Regions from separate parts of the Xenorhabdus bovienii SS-2004 genome, predicted to be linked through region 2. Evidence: predicted binding sites of a transcription regulator. Region 2 holds the regulator's gene; the other holds the start of a gene.

Region 1 (11,833 bases), 2.1 Mb from region 2:
GGTGACTTAATGGCTCGTGCAACCAATGATGTTGATAGGGTTGTTTTTGCTGCGGGTGAGGGGGTGCTAACTTTAGTCGATTCCTTAGTGATGGGATGTGCTGTCCTTATCGTGATGAGTATAGAAATTAGTTGGCAATTAACGTTGTTATCACTGTTACCCATGCCCATTATGGCGTTGGTGATTAAACGATATGGCGAACAGCTTCACCATCGTTTCAAGTCTGCACAAGGAGCATTCTCTGCTCTTAATAACCATGCTCAGGAAAGTCTTACCAGCATCCGTATGATCAAAGCATTTGGTCTGGAAGATCTGCAATCCAGTCAATTTGAAGAAGTCGCTACTGATGCTGGACGTAAAAATATACACGTTGCGCGCGTAGATGCACGTTTTGACCCCACCATTTTCATTGCTATTGGCGTTGCAAACCTATTAGCGATTGGTGGAGGGAGTTGGATGGTCGTACATGGCTCTATGACACTGGGTGAATTGACTAGCTTTGTTATGTATCTGGGATTGATGATCTGGCCAATGTTGGCATTGGCATGGATGTTTAATATTGTTGAGCGTGGCAGTGCGGCATATACACGGATCCGTAGCTTGTTACAGGAGCCACTGGTGATTGATGATGGTTCTCAGTCCTTATTAGTTGAGCGCGGTACATTACAGGCAAATATCAATACCTTCATTTATCCCGCAAATGATAGACCTATTTTACATGATGTCCGTTTTCAATTATCACCAGGTCAGCTATTGGGGGTTTGTGGTCCAACTGGTGCAGGAAAAAGCACTTTGCTTGCCTTGTTACAGCGGCAATTTGATGTCACTGACGGTGAAATTCTTTTTCAGTCACGGCACGTTTCTACACTTAGATTAGAAGAATGGCGATCACGATTGGCTATTGTTAATCAGACTCCTTTCCTGTTTTCGGATACAGTCGCTGGCAATATCGCGCTAGGCCGGCCTGATGCAACTCAAGAACAAATTGAAGAAGTTGCTCGTTTGGCGAATGTGCATGATGATATTTTGCGGTTACCGCAGGGCTACCAAACGGAAGTGGGAGAACGTGGCGTAATGCTTTCTGGCGGACAGAAGCAACGCATTTCCATTGCACGTGCTCTGTTATTGGATACGGAAATTTTGATTTTGGACGATGCACTTTCTGCCGTAGATGGTCAGACAGAACATCAAATCATGAAAAATCTCAGCCAGTGGCGGCGACAGCGTACCGTTATTATCAGCGCCCATCGGCTGTCTGCTTTAACGGAAGCTGATAACATTTTGGTTATTCAGCATGGCACGGTTGCGCAGCAAGGCCCGCACAAACAGCTTATTGCACAATCCGGTTGGTATTCTGATATGTACCATTATCAGCAACTTGAAGCCGAATTGGATGGTGAACATGACTAATCATGATATGCGTAAGCCCAGTGTGCGTAAGCTATGGCCATCATTAAAGCGCTTATTGTCTTACAGTAAGAATTATCGCAAGCCAATTTTGCTGGCTGTACTGATGTCATGGGTTGCTGCGCTAACAGAAGTCAGTGGGCCACTGCTTGTGAGCTATTTTATTGATAATATGGTAGCAACGGGCAATCTTCCGCTTGATGTTGTCAGTGGGCTTGCGGTTACTTTTTTGGTATTGCAGTTTGTTGCTGCTGCCTTGCACTACTTTCAGTTCCTATTATTCAATCAGGCATCTGTGGGGATAGTTCAGAAGCTTCGTACTGATGTCATGAATTCGGCATTGCGCCAGCCGTTGAGCACCTTCGATAGCCAGCCCGTTGGGCAGCTAATATCCCGCGTGACGAATGATACTGAAGCCATTAAGGATCTGTTTGTAAATGTGATCCCTACAGTGTTTCGCTGCATTTCATTGATCGGGGCAATGCTGATAGCTATGTTTATTTTGGATTGGCGCATGGCATGTGTTGCTTTGACAATATTTCCAGCAGTTTTGCTGGTAATGATAATTTATCAGCATTTCAGTACTCCAATTATTAGACGGGTTCGTAGTTATCTGGCTGATATTAATGACGGCTTTAATGAAACCATTAATGGTATGACAGTGATTCAGCAATTTCGCCAGCAAGCTCGTTTTGGTGAGAAAATGCTGGCGACTAATCGTGAACATTATCAGTCTCGCATGCAAGCGTTGCGGTTGGATGGCATTTTGCTGAGGCCGTTACTGAGTTTGTTTTCTGCTGCCATACTGTGTGGCCTGCTATTGTTATTTGGTTTCAAAGGAACGGAAGTGATTGGTGTGGGTGTTTTATACGCATTCGTCAATTATCTTGGGCGCCTGAATGAACCTCTGATTGAACTGACTGCTCAACAATCTTTACTGCAACAAGCGGTAGTTTCAGGGGAACGGGTTTTTGAGTTAATGGATAGCCCACAGCAGCAATATGGCACTGATCAGCAGGCGCTGATGAGTGGTAGAATTGATATTGAAAACTTAACTTTTGCCTATCGTAATGACAAAGTTGTGTTGAGTGACATCAATCTACATGTTCCTACACATGGGTTTGTGGCTTTGGTTGGTCATACGGGAAGTGGTAAAAGTACTCTGACTAATTTGATTATGGGATATTATCCGTGGCAAGACGGTGAAATTTATCTTGATGGTCGTCCTGTATCTTCCCTCTCTCATGCGGTTCTGCGTAATGGCGTAGCAATGGTACAGCAAGATCCTGTAGTGCTTGCAGCCTCATTTTTCGACAACATCACATTGGGGCGGGATATCAGTGAAGATAAAATTTGGCAGGTGTTGGAGATGGTTCAATTGGCTGATTTTGTCCGCCGCTTACCAGATGGTCTGAATTCAGTACTAGGAGAGCAGGGGAATACTCTTTCCGCAGGGCAAAAACAACTTTTAGCAATGGCTCGAGTCCTGGTGCAAACGCCGCAGATTCTCATCTTGGATGAAGCAACGGCGAATATTGATTCGGGGACGGAGCAATCGGTACAGCAGGCATTGCGGATGATCCGTAAACAGACGACTCTGGTGGTCATCGCCCATCGTCTTTCAACTATTGTTGAAGCAGATTCCATATTAGTGCTACATCGTGGTGCAATAGTGGAGCAAGGGCAGCATCAACAGCTACTGGCTAAACGTGGACGCTATTATCAGATGTATCAACTCCAACAGGTCGGTGATATTTTGAATGAATCTATGCACGTTTAGTGTGCATAAAAGGAGTGACTGCTCTAGTCACTCCTTTTTTACTTTCCTTTCCCAGCTATGTTCTCTGATAACAAATTGATTACAGATACTTTTTAACTCTTGGCATACCCCTTGCAATACTTCTCGCGCGAATGTTCCTTGCAAACACAGCAAAAAGCGGGGGAAGTATGAAACTGATTACTACCATCATAAAGCCATTTAAGTTAGAAGAAGTGCGTGAAGCGCTTTCCGATATTGGTATACAAGGAATGACGGTTACAGAAGTAAAGGGATTTGGACGTCAAAAGGGGCACTCAGAACTTTATCGGGGAGCCGAATACAACGTTAATTTTTTACCCAAAGTTAAAATTGATATTGCTACCCATGATGAGCGAGTAGAAGAAGTTATCCATGTCATACAGCAATCTGCATTCACTGGAAAAATGGGGGATGGCAAGATATTTATCTTTGAATTACAGCATGCTGTCCGTATCAGAACGGGGGAAACGAATGATGCAGCATTGTAAATGGGGGGATGGAAAATGAAAAAACGACTTTTATCCATAACCAGCATCACTATGGGGATTATCGCTAGTGTACCTTCTTTTGCGTTTGCTGCGGGAAGTACTTTCGATAAAGCTGATACTGTATTCATGCTGGTAAATACGGTACTTGTGCTCTTTATGACTATACCTGGCATAGCTCTGTTTTATGGAGGATTGCTGCGTCGTAAGAATGTTTTGTCATTAATGTCACAGGTGATTGTTAGCTTTTCATTAGTCTGTGTACTTTGGGTAGTTTACGGTTATAGCATGACCTTTGAAACAGGCAATCGTTTTTGGGGTGGATTTGAGCAAGTCATGCTGAAAAATATATCGATAACTGATTTGAATGGCAGTTTTTATCAACTGATTCATGTCGTTTTTCAGGGGGCATTTGCCTGTATCACCATAGCCTTGGTTGTCGGGGCTTTATGTGAAAGAGTTCGTTTTTCTGCACTGTTAATTTTTAGTGCGTTATGGCTGACAGCTTCCTATATTCCTATGGCGCATATGGTGTGGGGAGGAGGCTGGCTTGCTCAGGATGGTGCATTAGATTTTGCGGGAGGAACTGTCGTTCATATTAACGCAGCGGTTGCAGGATTGGTTGGTGCTTATTTACTTGGAAAGCGCTCAGGATTTGGTAAGGAAGCTTTTAAGCCTCATAACTTGCCAATGACTTTTATTGGCACTGCGATCCTTTACATTGGCTGGTTTGGTTTTAATGTTGGTTCTGCTGGTGCTGTAAATGCCATCGCAGCGCTAGCCCTTATAAATACGATGGCAGCAACAGCAGGTGCGGTATTGTCATGGGTTTTTTCTGAATGGCTATTCCGTGATAAGCCTTCTCTTTTGGGAGCATGTTCTGGTTGTATTGCGGGTTTGGTGGCAATTACACCCGCAGCGGCAACAGTTGGTATCGGTGGTGCGCTTATCATTGGACTGATTGCTGGAGTTGCCGGTTTATGGGGCGTGGTGGTATTAAAACGCTGGTTACGTGTTGATGATGTCTGTGATGTTTTTGGAGTACATGGCGTATGTGGCATTGTTGGGTGTTTATTAACGAGTATTTTCACTGCATCCGCTTTAGGGGGAACTGGATTTCCAGAAGGTATGACAATGCTAAGACAGATCGGCGTGCAGATCATTAGTATATTGGTTTGTATTGTCTGGTCAGCTGTGGCTGCTTATCTGTCATTCAAGATTGCTGATCTGGTGGCTGGGTTGCGTATTAGCGTTGAGTCGGAAAGGGAAGGCTTGGATATTATTTCTCATGGTGAAAGTGCTTATAACTGATCATATCTTCTATCTTTGAAACTGTCGTGTGCCATACTATATCTACGGCACACGATATTATTTTCGTTTGCGGCTCACCCCTTCCTGAATGGCATAAGCGATGAGTATTTCTTCACGGGTATAGATATGTCCACGAACAAAACCACGTTCTCCAGATGTATCAGGTTAATTAAATTTTGTAATGCCTAACTCATAATGTGCCTTCGCTTGGTAATAGCGGTTAAAAACGTATAAAGCAACAACGGTACATTAAGGAGCAATAATAAATTTTCATTTATTAGTAAATAAATAGACTGAATTGTAGATAAAATTTATCTTTATGTTTTTGTTATGAAATTGAATTATCACTATTAATTTTTTCAACGCTTATCAAATCATGAGTATGATATTGTTATTGTTTTTATCATTGATTTTTATGCTTATTTTTATTTTCGTGGTTCATTGAAGAACGAATTTATGATTTATATGTGTTGGATTTTTAGATTTAATAAAAATTTATTTATGATTGAAAAATTATTTTTTTTGATTATTTAGTATATTTATATTTTGCTTATTGATGGTTTTTATGCTAAATGCCTGATTTGCCATAGTAGCAGGATTGTCGTGGGTTTTTACGAGGTTGAAGAAATCGAACATAACACTGATAAGCAGAACAACAACATTTTACTTAGAAAAGTTATTTGATTGTGGAAAAATAAAAGTCTTTGAGTTTGTGTCAATTTTAGTTCGTTAGTGACATTTTTGATGTTTTTTTACATCTAATTGAGTGATAAGTAAGCATCTGAATGGCGCGGCCTTGCTATTTCACGATGTATGAAAGATAATGCCTACCGCTTTGAGGTTTGAAGCTAATTTCAATGGGGGCTCTGTTGGTTCTCCCGCAACGCTAACTTGTTAACTTGGTCAGATCTGGAAAGAAGCAGCCATAGCAGGGGATGTGTGTGCCGGGATGTCGCTGGCAGAGCCCTCACCCGTTTTGAATTCATAATCTGTTTATATAGTGAGCCGATAATGGTTACCGGCTTCAATTACTTCCTATCTGATCACGACAACTTAGCGGACAAATTTCCAAACAGATGATGGGATCTTATCATAAAGCTTATTCATAGTAAGTTCAGCTAAGCGGTGGTCAGCAGCAGAGTAGAACAATTCAAGTTCATCATCCGAAAGCTCATATTTATTTTTTTCAATTACACGTTCCAGTGTTTCAATAGAAGTGCATTTTCTCAAACGCATCAGATAGTCAGTTTTAGTCATGGTTGCCTTATCTTATTTGGTATAAAAAAATAGTTAGGAATATATTTATCAGGTTTTGCTTAAACAGGCATTCAAATCATGCAACAGAATGTTAGTTAAGTGTTCGTTTGTTTTTTGCCATTTTGTAAGTTCAAAACAGCTTATCTTATCACTCCCGAACAAATTATATGTTTCATCCAGGTATTTATCAATTAAGGTACTGAGATTGTAGTTATCTGCGTATTTAATTTTAAAACTCCAGACGAACGCTGCAATGTGCTCGATCAATTCATTTAGTTTTAAGCTTTTTTCGGAAGTCAGATCGTTAATCCAATGATTATCAGCGCGATTTAGCACTGAAAATGCCTCGTGAATTAAATTTTCACATAAGTATTTTAATTCAACAATATCATGTCTTCTTGGTGAATATTCATCCATAATCACCTCTGTAACAACACACGGCTTATTTGGATTAAGGCTTATACATAACAATTATTATAGCCATTCTTTTAGAATATGGCCTATCAAAACATGATTATTATTTATTAATATTAAAGACCTATTTCTAGCATCTGCCAAGTGAGTTTTTAACGATGACCAACTTACACTTAGTTCTGGCAAAAGACTAGCACTCTACTAAAAAGTATAGCGATATTCACATATGTCATTAAACATATTGGATTATACTAATATAGTAGACGTTGTAGCAATAGCACTGGGATCATTATAGGTGATTGTATTGCGACTTTCAAAATCAATATAATGCTATTATTACATATGTCACCATCAAGATGGAACACTTTTTACCATTAGAGGTGTAATCAGAAGAAAAGCATGACAAGCTATTAATTTATCTTCTATTTATTATAAAAAACAGAAAGATATTACTTTTAAACGCAGGGTGTTTTTCATAAGTATTTATTTTAATTAGATTATATAAGGTTGTCGTTGTAGATATTGAGAGATTGATTATTTGTTGTCTGAAGAGATTTAAGCCCATTTTAAAAGGCCACATCAGTGGCCTTTGGTTAAAATTTTTGAATTTAGCGATGGGTCGAAATATGTTCGAGATCCTCACTTTTTTTACTGAAACGGCGTTTGATGACGACGAAGAATACTGGGACAAAATAGATTGCTAACGATGTAGCTGCAATCATACCGCCCAATACGCCTGTCCCTACGGCGTTTTGTGCACCAGAGCCAGCACCATTACTCAATACTAGAGGCATAACTCCAAGCATAAAGGCTAAAGAAGTCATCAGTATTGGGCGTAAACGCATTTTGACAGCATCTAGAGTTGCTTCTATTAGCCCTTTGCCTTCTTTCTCTATCAGATCCTTGGCGAATTCTACGATAAGTATGGCGTTTTTCGCTGACAGACCTATTGTTGTCAACAGACCAACTTTAAAGTAGACGTCATTGTCCAACCCACGAATTGACGTTGCCAGCAATGCACCAACAATTCCCAGCGGGACAACTAACATGACAGAGAATGGAATGGACCAGCTTTCATACAGAGCTGCCAGACAGAGGAACACGACAATCAATGATAGCGTATATAGAGCTGGAGCCTGATTGCCGGATAGACGCTCTTGATAAGACATGCCAGTCCAGTCATAGCCAATGCCGCTTGGCAGTTGTGACGCAAGTTGTTCCATGAAAACCATTGCATCCCCGGTACTTTTCCCTTTAACAGCCTCACCCACGATTTCCATTGATGGCAAACCGTTATAGCGTTCCAAGCGCGGTGAACCATAAACCCACGGATCTTTGGATATGTCTATGAATGCAGAGAACGGAACCATTTCACCATGGTGGTTGCGGGCATATAACTTACTGATATCGCTTGGCAACATACGGTGAGGTGCATCAGACTGAATATAGACTTTTTTGACTCGGCCACGGTCAATAAAGTCATTGACATAAGCTCCACCAAACATCGTAGTGAGTGTTGAGTTGATGTTTTCGGTGGAAACGCCCAGTGCTTCCGCTTTCTCTTTATCTATATGGATACGGTATTGAGGCGTATCATTCTGACCATTAGGGCGGACATTCGTGAGCATGTCAGGGTGGCTTTGAACCATGCCAAGCAACTGGTTACGTGCTTGGGTTAATGCTTCATGTCCAAGATTCCCTTTATCAATCAATTGGAAGTCAAAACCACTGGCAGACCCTAACTCCACAATCGAAGGAATATTAAACGCAAATACGATACCTTCCTTGATTTGTGAGAAATGTGCATTCGCACGGTCAACAATGGCTGGCACCTTGTCTTTGTCGTCTTTGCGCTCATCCCAGTCTTTTAAGCTGACAAAGACTAGACCTGCATTCTGCCCCTGACCACTGAAACTAAAACCGTTAATGGTGAATACAGATTTAACAATTTCCGTTTCTTTGGTATGGAAGTAATCATTGATTTCATCCAATACTTTTTGTGTTTGATCCTGAGTTGAACCAGGTGGTAGCTGAACTATCGCAAGTAATACACCCTGATCTTCTTCTGGCAGGAAGGAAGATGGCATACGGGTAAACATAAAGGCCATACCTGCGATCAATACAACATAGATCAACAAGTAGCGTCCAGTACCACGCAGCATGCGGCCTACACTATCGGTATAATGGTGGGTGCTCTTTTCAAACAGGCGATTAAACCAGCCAAAGAAACCAATTTGAATGCCATGGCTACCTTTAGCAACGGGTTTAAGCATTGTGGCACACAGTGCGGGAGTCAGGATTAACGCCACCAGTACAGACAGTACCATTGCTGAAACAATGGTGATCGAGAACTGACGATAAATTGCGCCTGTTGCTCCACCGAAGAATGCCATTGGCACAAATACCGCAGAAAGTACCAACGCGATACCGACCAGAGCGCTCTGAATCTGTCCCATTGATTTTCTGGTGGCTTCTTTTGGTGGTAACCCTTCCTCCTGCATGACGCGTTCGACGTTCTCCACGACAACAATGGCATCATCCACCAGCAGACCGATGGCAAGTACCATGGCAAACATGGTTAATGTATTGATGGAGTAACCAAATGCGGCAAGGATGGCAAATGTACCCAGCAATACAACCGGAACCGCAATAGTTGGGATTAAAGTGGCGCGGAAGTTTTGCAGGAACAGGTACATGACGACAAACACCAGCAGGATGGCTTCTGCCAACGTTTTCACCACTTCGAAAATGGAAATTTTGACGAATGGCGTAGTGTCGTATGGATACACGACAGTCAACCCATGTGGGAAGAATGGTGCCATCTCAGCCAGGGCTTTTTTGACGGCTTTTGAGGTATCTAACGCGTTGGCGCCGGTAGCCAGTTTGATACCAATTCCTGCTGCCGAGTTACCATTGAACCGACCAATGATGCTGTAGCTTTCAGCTCCAAGTTCAACGACAGAGACATCTCTCAGGCGAATGTGTGAACCATCGCGATTCATGCGCAGCAGAATATTGCTGAATTCTTCAGGAGAATTCAGACGGGTCTGAGCAATAATCGAAGCATTTAAACGCTGTCCAGGAACAGGCGGGGTTCCTCCTAACTGCCCGGCTGCAACTTGGTTGTTTTGAGCTTTAATGGCAGTGATGACATCCTGTGTGGTCATTTTATAGTTGAGCAGTTTGTCAGGATCGAGCCAAATGCGCATAGCATACTGGTTACCAAACAACATCGTTTCACCCACACCACTGACACGGCTCAATGGGTCTTTGACACTGGCTCCAACATAATCAGCGATATCATCCTGAGTCATGGAACCATCTTCAGAAATGAAACCTGCCACCATTAAGAATGAATTAGTTGTTTTATCAACACTAATACCTTGTTGTTGAACTTCCCGAGGCAATAGGGGCATTGCCAGTTGCAGTTTATTCTGTACCTGTACTTGGGCGATATCTGGATCTGTGTTCGCTTCAAAAGTTAGCGTAATGCTCATACGCCCAGCAGAATCACTGTTGGAAGCCATGTATACCAGATTATCGATACCGTTCATATTTTGTTCAATAATCTGGGTTACCGTGTTTTGTACCGTTGTTGCGTCAGCTCCTGGATAAACCGCAGAAATGGAAATAGAAGGTGGTGCAATTGCAGGGTATTGCTCCACGGGTAATTTCATTATCGCCAATAGACCAGAAAGCATGGTGATAATCGCAATTACCCATGCAAAGATTGGTCGATCTATAAAAAACTTAGGCATGAATCACCAACTCCTTTATTGAGGCTTTTTAGCAGGCTCAGTTTGATTGGCTGTGAGCTTAGCATCCAGATTAGTTTCCATTGGTTTAACGGTGACTCCTGGAGCAATTTTCTGCAATCCTGTGACTATCACTCTATCTCCGGCTTTCAAACCTTCTGTGACCAGCCACTTATTACCGATTGCCTGAACAGCATTGATACTACGTAATTCTACTTTGTTATCCTTATCGACAATCAGCGTGGTTGCCTGGCCACGAGGTGTTCTGGTAATTGCTTGCTGAGGAACCAAAATCGCATTTTGTCGAACGCCTTCTTCCAGTTTTGTACGGACAAACATGCCAGGAAGTAGTTCTTCATTGGGATTTGGGAAAACCGCACGCATAGTGATAGAGCCGGTTGTTTCATCAACTGTAATATCGGAAAACTCAAGGTAGCCTTCCTGACTGTACTCTTTACCTGTATCAGTGATTAGGCGAGTTTTGGTTTTACCGCCTTCTTTATGAACTGTTCCTTTGGCTATTTCATTTTTTAGACGTAAATAATCATCGCTTGATTGGGTAATATCAACATAGATAGGGTTCAGTTGTTGAACCGTTGTCAAGGCGGTTGGCTGCCCACCAGAAACCAGCGCTCCTTCAGTGACAGTGGATTTACCCGCACGCCCAGAAATGGGTGAGGTCACTTTAGTATACGCTAGATTGATTCTGGTACTTTCCAGCTCAGCTTTGGTAGACAGCACTTCTGCGGCTGCCTGAGCATGTGCAGAAATTACTTTATCAAATTCCTGCTTACTCACATATTGTGTACCCAGTAATGATTTATAACGGTCAACGGTTAAACGAGACACTTTCTCATTGGCTTGTACCCGAGATAAATTTGCCAAGGCTTTGTTGTAGTCTGCCTGATAGGTTGCTGGATCTATCTGGTATAACGACTCACCTGCGGCAATATCACTACCTTCTTTATAGTTACGTTTCAGAATGATGCCACTGACTTGAGGACGAACTTCCGCAACACGATAAGCAGAAGTCCGCCCAGGTAATTCTGTGATAACAGCCAGAGGTTCTGCTTTCAGCGTTACAATACCCACTTCAGAAGCATGCTCGCCAGCAGCCCCTTGCTGAGAATTTTTGTTGTCATTACATCCTGAGAGAATGAAGCTGCCTGAAAGTACCAGTAGTGTGGCCAGAGGCAAAACCCCTCTGTTTTTTCGCATAAGTAAACCTCAATTTTTCAATGTAGACGCTTTAAAATCTAGCTAGTGCTAACGAGTGAAATTATTACTTTATTGATTGAGAGTGCTATAGTACAAACATACATGAATGTATGTAAATCATCCTCAAGTCAAAAATAAAGTTTATGGCACGAAAATGGCACGAAAAACTAAACAGAAAGCAAAAGAAA
Region 2 (11,833 bases):
AGGTTCATCGAACATAATGAGATCGGGATCGAGTGCTATCGCTCTCGCCAATGCAGCGCGCCTAGCCATACCGCCAGACAATTCCGATGGCATCAAGTGCGCAGCACCACGCAGCCCAACAGCCTCCAGTTTCATCATCACCGTAGTGTGAATCAACGCTTCGGGCAATTGGGTATGCTCACGCAAAGGAAAGGCGACATTGTCAAAGACATTCAGATCCGTAAACAGCGCACCTGACTGAAATAACATGCTCATTTTCTTACGGGCAGCATAGAGACGTTGGCGGGACAATGCCGGAATATTATCGCCATCAAACCAGATCTCGCCGCGTTCAGGGCGGATCTGCCCACCAATCAGGCGTAGCAAGGTGGTTTTCCCTATGCCTGAAGGCCCCATGATGGCAGTCACTTTTCCTTTTGGAACGGTCAGATTAATATCAGAAAAAATCGGGCGTTGACCACGAGTGAAATACATGCCGCAGATCTCAATAAGATTTGCTGTTTGTTGACTCATTATTTGATAGCCCCTAACCGTTAATAAAACTTGTTTCTTACTGTTTTTAAATAATCAGTCATGCATACTACAAAAAAATTGCCAAATTTGCGTTAGCAAAGTTGTGACAAATTTTACTTTTTATCGCTTGACCGTCAGAATATATAAGTCTAGCTGAATAAACATTTCATGTTTAAAAATCAACCATTATTAGCATCATGTTCGGAATAAATTTTATTTAAGGAACACCCCATGTTTCTGACTATTGCTCTGTTCATTACCGGGTTGATTTTACTGGTGTATGGATCTGATAGATTAGTATATGGTGCTGCGGTTTTTGCCCGCTCACTGAAAATACCCCCCTATATCGTCGGATTGACAGTTATGGGAATCGGCACTTCACTGCCAGAGTTGATGGTATCTATCACAGCAGCTCAAGATGGGCTACCGAACATAGCTGTAGGCAATGCCATTGGTTCCAATATTACCAATCTGCTACTGATTACTGGCGCTGCGTCACTCATTCGACCGATCACAGTGAAATCAGATATCCTGAGGCGGGAATTGCCGCTGATGTTGCTGATTACTGCATTTGTAGGCTATATTCTGGCAGACAGCTACCTGAACCGCCTGGACGGTATCGTCCTGTTACTTACCGCCTTGTTTTTTATCGTCATAATGATCAAAATGACAACAGTTTCCCAAGATGATGGTCTAGACAGCTATATGCAGGAACGAGATGCAGAATTACCTGTCGAAGGCAACAAAGGCATCGCACTTCTCTGGGTTGTTTTAGGATTGATTATCCTCCCCATTTCTACCCGCATGGTGATTGACAATGCGGCTGTGATTGCACGTATTTATAGCATCAGTGAGCTGATTATTGGCCTGACAATTCTGGCGGTAGGCACCAGCCTGCCTGAACTGGCTACTTCAATTGCTGCGGCCATTAAAGGCGAGAATGATATGGCGATGGGCAATATCATCGGCTCAAATGTTTTCAACATCACTCTGGTATTGGGTATCCCCGGTATACTTTCACCCGGCGTTATTTCACCTCAGGCCTTTTCCCGGGACTTCTGGGTCATGATGGCTGCCAGTGTGTTATTCACGATATTCTGTCTGGGGAGAAAGCATCGATTGAACCGATTAAACGGCATCCTGTTACTGGGCTGTTTTATCGCTTATTTTTTCGTACTTTTTGTTTCTAATTATTACGGTACTGATTAATTGCCGATGACGTGGGAAGTAGAAATGTCTAAGATAGATTTTCAACAATCAGGTAAAAAAGTATTACAGGTCGAACTCGACGGATTGGCAGAACTGGAACAATATATTAATGAAGATTTCAGCCGAGCCTGTGAGTTGATGTTTGGTTGTGAAGGAAAAATCATTGTCATGGGGATGGGAAAATCCGGTCATATTGGACGAAAAATTGCCGCCACATTTGCCAGTACTGGCACGCCCTCTTTCTTTGTCCACCCCGGTGAAGCCAGCCACGGTGATCTCGGTATGGTGACATCAAAAGACATCGTGCTGACAATCTCCAATTCCGGTGAATCCAATGAAATCGTTGCCTTGATCCCCGTCCTCAAACGGCAAAAAGTTCCGCTTATCTGTATGACAAACAACCCAAACAGTAGCATGGGGAAAGCTGCCGATATCCATCTGTGCATCAAAACACCACAGGAAGCCTGCCCGCTTGGATTAGCGCCCACCACTAGCACGACAGCAACACTTGTTATGGGAGATGCTCTGGCCGTTGCGCTCTTACAAGCTCGAGGTTTTACCGCTGAAGACTTTGCCCTTTCCCATCCGGGTGGCACGCTGGGACGCAAACTTCTGTTACTGACCAGTGACTTAATGACCATCGGTGATGATATTCCCCGTGTTCCTTATACCGCGACACTACGTGAAGCCTTGGTTGAAATCACCCGCAAGAAACTGGGAATGACCGTCATCTGCGATGACGATATGCAGATCAAAGGAATTTTCACTGACGGGGATTTGCGCCGTGTTTTCGATATGGGAATCGATTTAAACCATGCAAACATCTCTGATGTTATGACTATCGGCGGTGTCCGCATCAAGCCCCATACACTGGCCGTTGATGCCCTGAACCTGATGCAGTCACGCCACATCACGTCCTTGCTGGTCACTGACGGTGACAAATTGCTCGGCGTACTGCATATGCACGACCTCTTACAGGCGGGTGTAGTATAAGGTCGGTATATACCCAACAGAGAAAGATGAAGGGTAGAGTATGTATAAAGCACAGGTAATGGTATAAGCAGCTGTGGTATAAACCTTAAGAGAATTCCTGAATGAGTCAGAAAACGTATCTGGACACCTGTTATGGCCCGGTCAACGAAGAAATTATCGAAAGAGCCAGTAAAATCCGTCTACTGATTTGTGATGTTGATGGTGTGATGTCAGATGGCCTGATATATATGGGCAACCAGGGTGAAGAACTGAAAGCCTTTAACGTTCGTGATGGTTACGGCATCCGTTGTCTGATTACCTCAGGCATTGAAGTCGCCATCATTACTGGCCGTAAAGCTAAGTTGCTGGAAGATCGCGCAGAAACACTGGGTATTACACATCTTTACCAAGGACAGAGCGATAAGGTTTTGGCGTATCAGGAACTGTTAGATAAACTAACGTTACAGCCAGAACAGGTCGCTTATATTGGTGATGATCTTATCGACTGGCCTGTAATGGCACAAGTTGGGTTATCTGTTGCGGTTTCTGATGCCCATCCACTGCTGCTGCCAAGAGCAGATTATGTGACTCAGATTGCAGGTGGCCGTGGTGCAGTCAGGGAGCTTTGTGATTTGGTACTTTTCGCTCAGAATAAGCTGGAAGGTGCCAAAGGGTTATCAATATAAGACTAAAATTGAAAAGAGAATGAGCAGAATTCAATCCTGGCTGATCGGAACACTGGCATTGATCGCGCTTGCGCTGATTGGCTGGAATTTATCCAATTTAAACGAAAACGCCTCATCACCAATTGTGGATGATGGGTATCCCACTTATCAAACACAGGAAGCCACTTCTTTTGTCTATGATCCCGAGGGCAAGCTGGCTTACAAACTGGTGGCAGATGATGTACAGAACTATACGGAAAGCAAACTGACTTGGTTTACTAAACCCATATTGACAACCTTTGCCTCCAATAGCACTTCCGAAACACCGACATGGACAGTACGCGCAAATAAAGCAAAGCTGACCAACGATAAAATGCTCTATCTGTACGGCGATGTCCAGCTGGATAGCCTGACCGATGCCTCACAACTGCAACGGATCACAACAGAAAATGCGACCGTCAATCTGGTGTCTCAAGATATCTTATCCGACGACCAAGTCACTCTGATTGGTGTCGGCCTGAAATCTGTTGGCATGAAAATGCGTGGCAATCTGCGAAACAAAACTGCTGAATTGATTGAAAAGGTGACGACTCACTATGAGATCCCAAATGAACAACCTAATCCGTAATACCGTTATTGCCAGTACCCTGTTTGCAGTCAGCCTGCCCGTACTGGCATTGAAAGAAGATACGAAACAGCCCATTACCCTTAATTCTGACAGGCAATCTTTGGATTTAACGGGGAACGTAGCCACATTTACGGATAATGTCAGCGTAAAACAAGGCTCAATCGACATTCATGCGGATAAAGTCGTCGTCACTCGCCCAGAAGGGGATGCGAAAAAAACGGTTATTGAAGCCTACGGTAATCCGGCGACTTTCTATCAGTTACAAGATGACGGCAAACCCATCAAAGGGCATGCCTCAAAAATGCGCTATGAGATGGATAAAGAGCTGATGACGCTGACAGGTAATGCCTATCTTGAACAACTCGACAGTAACATCAAAGGCGATAAAATCACCTATCTGGTGCCAACACAGCAAATGGAAGCCTTTAGTGATAAAGGTAAACGTGTTACTACCGTCCTGTTGCCTTCCCAGCTACAGGAAAAAGGCATCAGTGTTAACAACAAGAGTAAATAACGACGTATGGCAATTTTAAACGCAGAAAATCTGGCAAAGGCTTATAAGGGTCGCAGGGTCGTTGAGGACGTCAGTCTGACCGTCAAATCAGGCGAAATCGTGGGTTTGCTTGGCCCCAATGGGGCAGGTAAAACCACGACCTTCTACATGGTGGTCGGCATTGTGCCACGTGATACTGGCACCATTACTATTGATGATGAAGACATCAGCCTGCTGCCTCTGCATGAACGCGCCCGCCGGGGAATAGGCTATTTGCCACAAGAACCTTCCATTTTCCGTCGTCTGAGCGTATTTGACAATTTGATGGCAGTCTTGGAGATCCGCAAGGATATCACGCAAGAGCAACGAAAAGAGCGGGCAGAAGAATTAATGGAAGAGTTTCATATTTCCCATCTGCGTGACAATCTGGGACAGTCACTTTCCGGTGGTGAACGCCGTCGTGTGGAAATTGCCCGTGCTCTGGCCGCCAACCCGAAATTCATTCTGCTGGATGAACCTTTTGCTGGCGTCGATCCCATCTCCGTACTCGATATCAAAAAGATCATTCAACATCTGCGGGACTATGGGCTGGGAGTTCTGATTACAGACCACAATGTCCGTGAAACACTGGATGTCTGCGAACGCGCCTATATCGTCAGCCAAGGCCAGTTGATTGCCCACGGCTCACCGGAAGATATTCTCAACAATGAGCAGGTCAAACGCGTTTATCTGGGTGAGGGTTTCCGTCTTTAATCCTGATTCTGTCAGGCGTCATTCAGGAGAAATTCCAGAGAAATTCAGGAGAAAGTGGTAATGCTATGAAGCAAAGTTTGCAACTCAGGCTCAGTCAGCAACTGGCGATGACGCCACAACTCCAGCAAGCTATCCGTTTGTTGCAACTTTCTACGCTTGAACTTCAACAAGAGATCCAGCAGGCTTTGGAAGCTAACCCACTGCTTGAACAGGATGATCCTCATGAGGAAATCGACAGTCAGGAATCTCCTGATGCGGTAACTGAGGTGATGGATACCCGCGAAGCGCTTGAACAGAAGAATATACCGGAAGAACTGCCATTGGATGCCAGTTGGGATGAAATTTACACGGCTGGCACTCCTTCGGGGACAAACAGCGATTACAGTGCTGAGGATTTTCCCGTTTATCAGGGTGAAACCACTCAGACACTGCAAGACTATCTGATGTGGCAGGCAGGGTTGACACCGTTTACTGAAACGGATTCTGCCATCGCCACCTCCATCATTGATGCGATTGATGATTCAGGCTATCTGACAGTTTCAATCGAAGAGATCCTTGCCAGCATTGGCGATAATGAGCTGACGCTAGAAGAAGTGGAAATCGTACTCAAACGCATACAGCATTTCGATCCGATTGGTATCGCCGCCCGCGATTTGCGTGAATGCCTGCTTATTCAACTTTCGATGCTGCCGACAAAAACACCTTATCTGAACGAAGCCAAACTGGTTGTCAGCAAATACCTTGAGCTATTGGGCAATCGAGACTTTCGTAATGTGTTACGTCAGAGCAAATTAAAGGAAAATGCCCTGAAAGAAGCCATCGATATTATTCAATCATTGGAACCCAAACCCGGATTAGTGGTCAATGCAGGTGAATCCGAGTATGTTATTCCTGATGTGCTTGCTCATAAAGAGAATGAAAGCTGGCAAGTCAAACTGAATACCGATAGCATCCCCCGTCTGCGCATCAATCAACACTACGCAGCATTGGGGCAACAGGCCCATAGTGAAAGCGACAGTCTGTTCATTCGCAATAATCTGCAAGAGGCCAAATGGCTGATAAAAAGCCTCGAAAGCCGTAATGACACGTTATTGAAAGTTGCCAGTTGCATTGTTGAACGGCAACAAGATTTTTTTGAATATGGTGCAGAGCACATGAAACCGCTAGTACTGGCAGATATCGCCTATCAGGTTGAAATGCACGAATCCACCATTTCCCGTGTGACAACACAGAAATATCTGTATAGCCCACGGGGCATTTTTGAATTGAAATATTTTTTCTCCAGCCATGTCAATACCGATAGCGGAGGTGAAGCCTCTTCTACTGCGATACGGGCACTGGTGAAAAAATTGGTCGCGGCAGAAAACCCGGCCAAGCCACTGAGTGACAGCAAATTGACCAGCATTCTGGCCGAACAGGGCATTCAAGTCGCGCGTCGAACTGTCGCAAAATATAGAGAGTCGTTATCCATCCCGCCTTCAAACCAACGCAAAAAACTGGTTTGAACCACACAGAGAAGGAAAACACTATGCAACTCAATGTCACAGGCCACAATATTGAAATCACTGATGCATTACGCAACATTGTGAATACAAAATACGGCAAACTGGATCAATATTTCGATAAAATTAACCTCATTCAGGTCATACTCCGAGTGGAGAAAGTGCAGAAAATCGCTGAAGCCACGGTGTATGTCAATGGAGGTGAGTTGCATGCAAGCTCAGAGCATGAAGACATGTATGCGGCGATTGATGCACTGGCAGATAAGCTGGCACGTCAATTGACCAAACACAAAAGTAAGTTGAGACAACATTAACAGCTTTCTGGCAACGGGGCTGTCATAAACTCATCACTGTTCTACTTACATACCCAATAGATTCAGGTGAAAGGTATAAACAGTGCATCAATACCGGATGCCTCCAGTCAGGCATCCGGTATTACAGGCCCTAAGTGATTAAAGAAATGAACAACGAAACAGATTTACCACTAAGTTCGGTACTTTCGCCCGAATGTACACGCAACAACGTACCTTGTTCGAGTAAAAAGCGCGCCTTAGAGATTATCAGTGAACTGGCATCAAAACAGCTTGGATTACCGGAAAATGCCGTATTCGAGGCTATTCTTTCCCGCGAAAAAGTGGGCACCACAGGTATCGGCAACGGGATTGCCATTCCTCACGGCAAACTGGATAAAGAGTGTTCACATAATGCCGTTGGCGTGTTTCTGAATCTGGAACAGCCTATTGCCTTCGATGCCATCGATAATCAACCTGTTGACTTGCTGTTTGCTTTATTGGTGCCGTCTGACCAGTGTCAGACCCATTTACATTCACTATCATTGATTGCAAAGCGTCTTGCAGATAAGAATCTCTGCCGCCGTCTGCGTTCAGCACAAAGTGACGAAGAGCTATATAAAATCATAACTGAATAAATAGCGATTAGAATTATTGGAAAGCAACAAAACAGCAGCGGTTTATTAGAACCGCTGAGATATTAAAGGGGAGTCATCTTATGGTGCTGATGATAGTCAGCGGTCGTTCCGGCTCCGGTAAATCCGTTGCCCTGCGTGCGCTGGAAGATATGGGATTCTATTGTGTCGATAACCTGCCGGTGGTCTTACTGCCGGAACTGGCAGGCACATTAGCTGAACGCGGTATTTCAGCGGCGGTCAGCATAGACGTGAGAAATATGCCGGAGTCGCCAGAAATTTTCGAAGAAGCTCTGACGAAACTGCCGGACACGTTCTCGCCACAATTACTGTTTCTTGATGCGGATCGCAACACCCTGATCCGCCGCTACAGTGACACACGTCGCCTGCATCCACTATCAAGCAAAAATCTGTCGCTGGAAAGCGCTATTGATCAAGAAAGTGACCTGCTGGAACCCCTGCGTTCACGGGCAGATTTGATCATCGACACCTCTGAAATGTCCGTGCATGAATTGGCAGAAATGCTCAGAACGCGTCTACTGGGCAAACGCGAACGCGAACTGACGATGGTGTTTGAGTCTTTCGGCTTTAAGCATGGTATTCCGATTGATGCCGATTATGTTTTCGATGTGCGTTTCCTGCCAAACCCACACTGGGATCCTAAACTGCGGCCAATGACCGGTTTAGATCGCCCTGTGGCTGCCTTTTTGGATCGCCACACAGAAGTACACAATTTTATTTACCAGACCCGCAGCTATCTTGAACTCTGGCTGCCGATGCTCGAAACCAATAACCGCAGCTATCTCACCGTGGCAATTGGTTGTACGGGGGGTAAACACCGTTCCGTCTACGTCGCTGAACAATTAGCGGACTACTTCCGTTCCCGTGGCAAAAACGTGCAATCACGTCACCGCACACTGGAAAAACGTAAATAATACAATAATGGCAGAGCATGACAGTCAAAAAGCAGCTTGAAATTAAAAATCGGCTTGGTATGCATGCCCGACCTGCAATGAAATTGCATGACCTTGTGCAGCAGTTTCAATCGCAGGTCATTCTGCGCAACAGCAGCAATATTCAAGCCGAAGCCCACAGTGTGATTGCCATGCTTATGCTGGATTCCGAACAAGGCAGTTACATTGAAGTTGAGGCGACCGGGTCGGATGAGCAGCAGGCACTGGCCGCCATTATTGAGTTATTTAATGCCGGATTTGATGAAGAATAAACATTTCCCTACTCTTTCCTGCCTTTTCCTTCCTTTTAAACACTGAATCATCTCACTATAAGATGCCGTTTCTTAAGCTAAATATCGTTTTTTCTCAGTTCCTGCCATTTACGACTATATATCGTTCAAATAATACCACTGTCTAATAAATAATTATCAGTATTCAACAATGGATATCAAGGGTGAAAATTAACCCATAATCACGCCATATTCCTCTCATTATTCCTTCTGTCTGTCATCATCCATAGAAGATCATTAATATTTTAAAGTATAAATTTAGCTTATAGTATTGCCTATTTACAAATAGTATTCCTATTACAATCAAAGTTCCCCAAATAAAATTTAACTATATGAAATTAATTAATAAAAAATTTATCATTACGGGGTATTTACACACGGATCATTTTTTCAGTTCAAATATTAAACCGGAGATTACTTCATGCGTTTTAATAAAACTACACTGGCATTTCTTCTTGGCGTGACCCTGTGCCAAGGCACTGCTCAAGCCGCCCCTACGCTTTCTTTAGACAATACTCAGGCAGAACACGTTGCGGCTACCAACAACGCTTGGGTTGAAATCAACACGACGACTTTCGAAAATAATATCCACACACTGCAAAGTAAACTGACGAAAGACACCAAAGTGTGTGTAGTTCTGAAAGGTGATGCCTACGGTCATGGTATCGATTTACTGATGCCATCTGTCATCAAGACAGGCATGCCTTGTGTAGGAATTACCAGCAATGAAGAAGCTCGCATCGTGCGTGAAAGCGGCTTCAAAGGGCAATTGATGCGCATCCGTGCAGCGGCTGTGACTGAAATTGAGAGTACGCTGGGCTATGACATGGAAGAAATGGTCGGCGATCTAGAACATGCTAAAACTATTGATGCTCTTGCCAAAAAACACGGCAAAGCAATCCGTGTCCATTTAGTTCTGAACACGGGTCGCATGAGCCGTAACGGGCTGGAAATGAAAACTGAGCAGGGTAAACAAGAAGCGCTGAAAATTGCTCAATTGCCTAACCTGAAGCTGGTCGGCATGATGAGCCATTATGCCCTCAAAGATCTGGATGCGATCCGCGAAGGCGTGAACGATTTCAAAGAACAAACGGCTTGGTTGATCAAAACCGCCAATCTGAAAAGAAACGAGATCATTCTGCACGCTTCGAGCTCTTATGCGTCAATTCGCGTACCTGAAGCACAATTCGACATGGTGCGTGTCGGCAGTGCACTGTACGGCATCCTGAACCCTGAATATCCAGAATTCAAGCCGCTGATTCAGGTAAAAACCCGCGTTGCTTCTGTTAAACCCTATCCTAAAGGTAATGGTGTCAGCTACGACAACACCTACATCCTGAAACGTGATTCCAAACTGGCTAACCTGCCGATAGGTTTCTCTGACGGTTTCAGTTCCAGTCTGTCCAACAAAGCGTTTGTTCTGATCAACGGTCACCGCGCACCTGTTGTCGGCCTCGTTTCCATGAATACCGTCATGGTCGATGTAACTGATTTGCCTGATGTGAAGAGCGGTGATGAAGTGGTCATTTTCGGTAAACAAGGCAAAGAAGAAATTACCCAATCTGACATTCAAAAATGGGGCGGAATGCATATTGTTGAATTCTCTTCCATCTGGGGAGAAACCAACCCAAGGATCACCATTACAGGCGCATAATCCACGGCTCAAAATGATATCGGGCTGTTCTTCCATTTTGTGTGGATTAGCCCTGTTCCATTAACAGCACAAAACAGTTCGTGATCATGATCTCTTTATTTTCACGTCAGAACAGCCTAATATCAATTTTATTACTTTGAAAATAACACCCCCCTCCTTGTGATGCGGGGTGTTATTTTGTATTGAGCCTAATTTGGAGCGTGGTATGAAAAAACCAAAAATTATTATTAACGAACTCGATGCGGAACGTTTAGATTTGCTGTTGGAACAACCCGCCTTTGCCAATACCCACATTGCAGAGGCGCTGAATTCGGAGTTGGATCGAGCTGAAATTGTGCCTCCGGTCGAAATTCCGCCGGATGTTGTCACAATGAACAGTGAAATTCGTTTTATTGATTTGGGCAGCAATGAAGAGCGTGTACGCACTCTTGTGTATCCAGCGTCTCTACAGGATAGTACCAAGCACCTGTCTGTCATGGCACCTTTAGGGGCTGCTCTTTTGGGCCTGCGGGTGAATGATGAGATAACCTGGCAACTACCAAACAGTGAAAAAACCCGGATCAAAGTATTAGAAATTATTTATCAGCCCGAAGCCGCAGGTGAATATCATCGCTAGCTCACAGCCAGTCCAGTAAAATCCAAACTGGCTGTTGTTGATTGAGTATCCCTATTGACCGGCGATACTCATTTCCGGCAGCAATACCGAACCACACTGAATATTACTGCGTGTTTCGATATCATCACCGACGGTCACCATATTCGCCCACATATCTTTCAAATTGCCTGCAATGGTGATTTCACTGACTGGATACTGGATCTCGCCATTTTCAACCCAGAAACCGGATGCACCACGAGAATAATCGCCGGTAACCGCACTGACACCTTGCCCCATCAGTTCAGTAACAATCAGCCCCGTTCCCATTTCACGCAACAAAGCTGCAAAATCCTGTCCTTGACCCGCAATGCGCCAGTTATGAATACCACCTGCATGCCCCGTATTCACCATGCCCAGTTTACGGGCTGAATAGGAAGTCAGCAGCCACGTCTGCAACACACCCTCTTTGATAATATCACGCGGTGCAGTACGTACCCCTTCACTGTCAAAAGGTGTTGAAGCCAGACCTCTGAGCAAATGCGGCTGCTCTTCAATCGTCAGCCACGAAGGTAAAATCTGCTTGCCCAAGCTATCCAGCAGGAAAGAAGATTTGCGATAAATGCTGCTGCCGCTGATCGCCCCGACCAGGTGACCGAACAGTCCTGTGGCCACTTCCGCAGA

What was found. The regulator sigma-54, encoded in region 2, starts transcription at its own class of promoters, with help from an activator protein. The targets are predictions, from matches to a motif close to GTTGGCACANNTTTCGCTNT.
Region 1: a site for sigma-54 is predicted at 3,286-3,305, ahead of glnK (P-II family nitrogen regulator). Genes of this name have one in related genera too.

The regions. Positions count from the first base shown of each region.
Region 1 covers NC_013892.1:1,579,762-1,591,594, reverse strand. Annotated here, with positions in the region: gene XBJ1_RS06985 (SmdA family multidrug ABC transporter permease/ATP-binding protein) at 1-1,410, shown strand, start outside; gene XBJ1_RS06980 (SmdB family multidrug efflux ABC transporter permease/ATP-binding protein) at 1,403-3,187, shown strand; gene glnK (P-II family nitrogen regulator) at 3,355-3,693, shown strand; gene amtB (ammonium transporter AmtB) at 3,709-5,001, shown strand; partial or broken gene XBJ1_RS22400 (acyl-CoA thioesterase II) at 5,059-5,166, opposite strand; RNA gene ffs (signal recognition particle sRNA small type) at 5,869-5,965, shown strand; gene XBJ1_RS06965 (HHA domain-containing protein) at 6,055-6,258, opposite strand; gene tomB (Hha toxicity modulator TomB) at 6,307-6,675, opposite strand; gene XBJ1_RS06955 (efflux RND transporter permease subunit) at 7,281-10,430, opposite strand; gene XBJ1_RS06950 (efflux RND transporter periplasmic adaptor subunit) at 10,446-11,645, opposite strand; gene acrR (multidrug efflux transporter transcriptional repressor AcrR) at 11,800-11,833, shown strand, end outside.
Region 2 covers NC_013892.1:3,697,494-3,709,326, reverse strand. Annotated here, with positions in the region: gene mlaF (phospholipid ABC transporter ATP-binding protein MlaF) at 1-513, opposite strand, end outside; gene XBJ1_RS16315 (calcium/sodium antiporter) at 745-1,722, shown strand; gene kdsD (arabinose-5-phosphate isomerase KdsD) at 1,747-2,715, shown strand; gene kdsC (3-deoxy-manno-octulosonate-8-phosphatase KdsC) at 2,817-3,380, shown strand; gene lptC (LPS export ABC transporter periplasmic protein LptC) at 3,400-3,987, shown strand; gene lptA (lipopolysaccharide ABC transporter substrate-binding protein LptA) at 3,968-4,501, shown strand; gene lptB (LPS export ABC transporter ATP-binding protein) at 4,508-5,233, shown strand; gene rpoN (RNA polymerase factor sigma-54) at 5,299-6,738, shown strand; gene hpf (ribosome hibernation promoting factor) at 6,762-7,049, shown strand; gene ptsN (PTS IIA-like nitrogen regulatory protein PtsN) at 7,196-7,663, shown strand; gene rapZ (RNase adapter RapZ) at 7,744-8,595, shown strand; gene npr (PTS phosphocarrier protein NPr) at 8,613-8,885, shown strand; gene alr (alanine racemase) at 9,325-10,557, shown strand; gene rnk (nucleoside diphosphate kinase regulator) at 10,763-11,173, shown strand; gene pmbA (metalloprotease PmbA) at 11,225-11,833, opposite strand, start outside.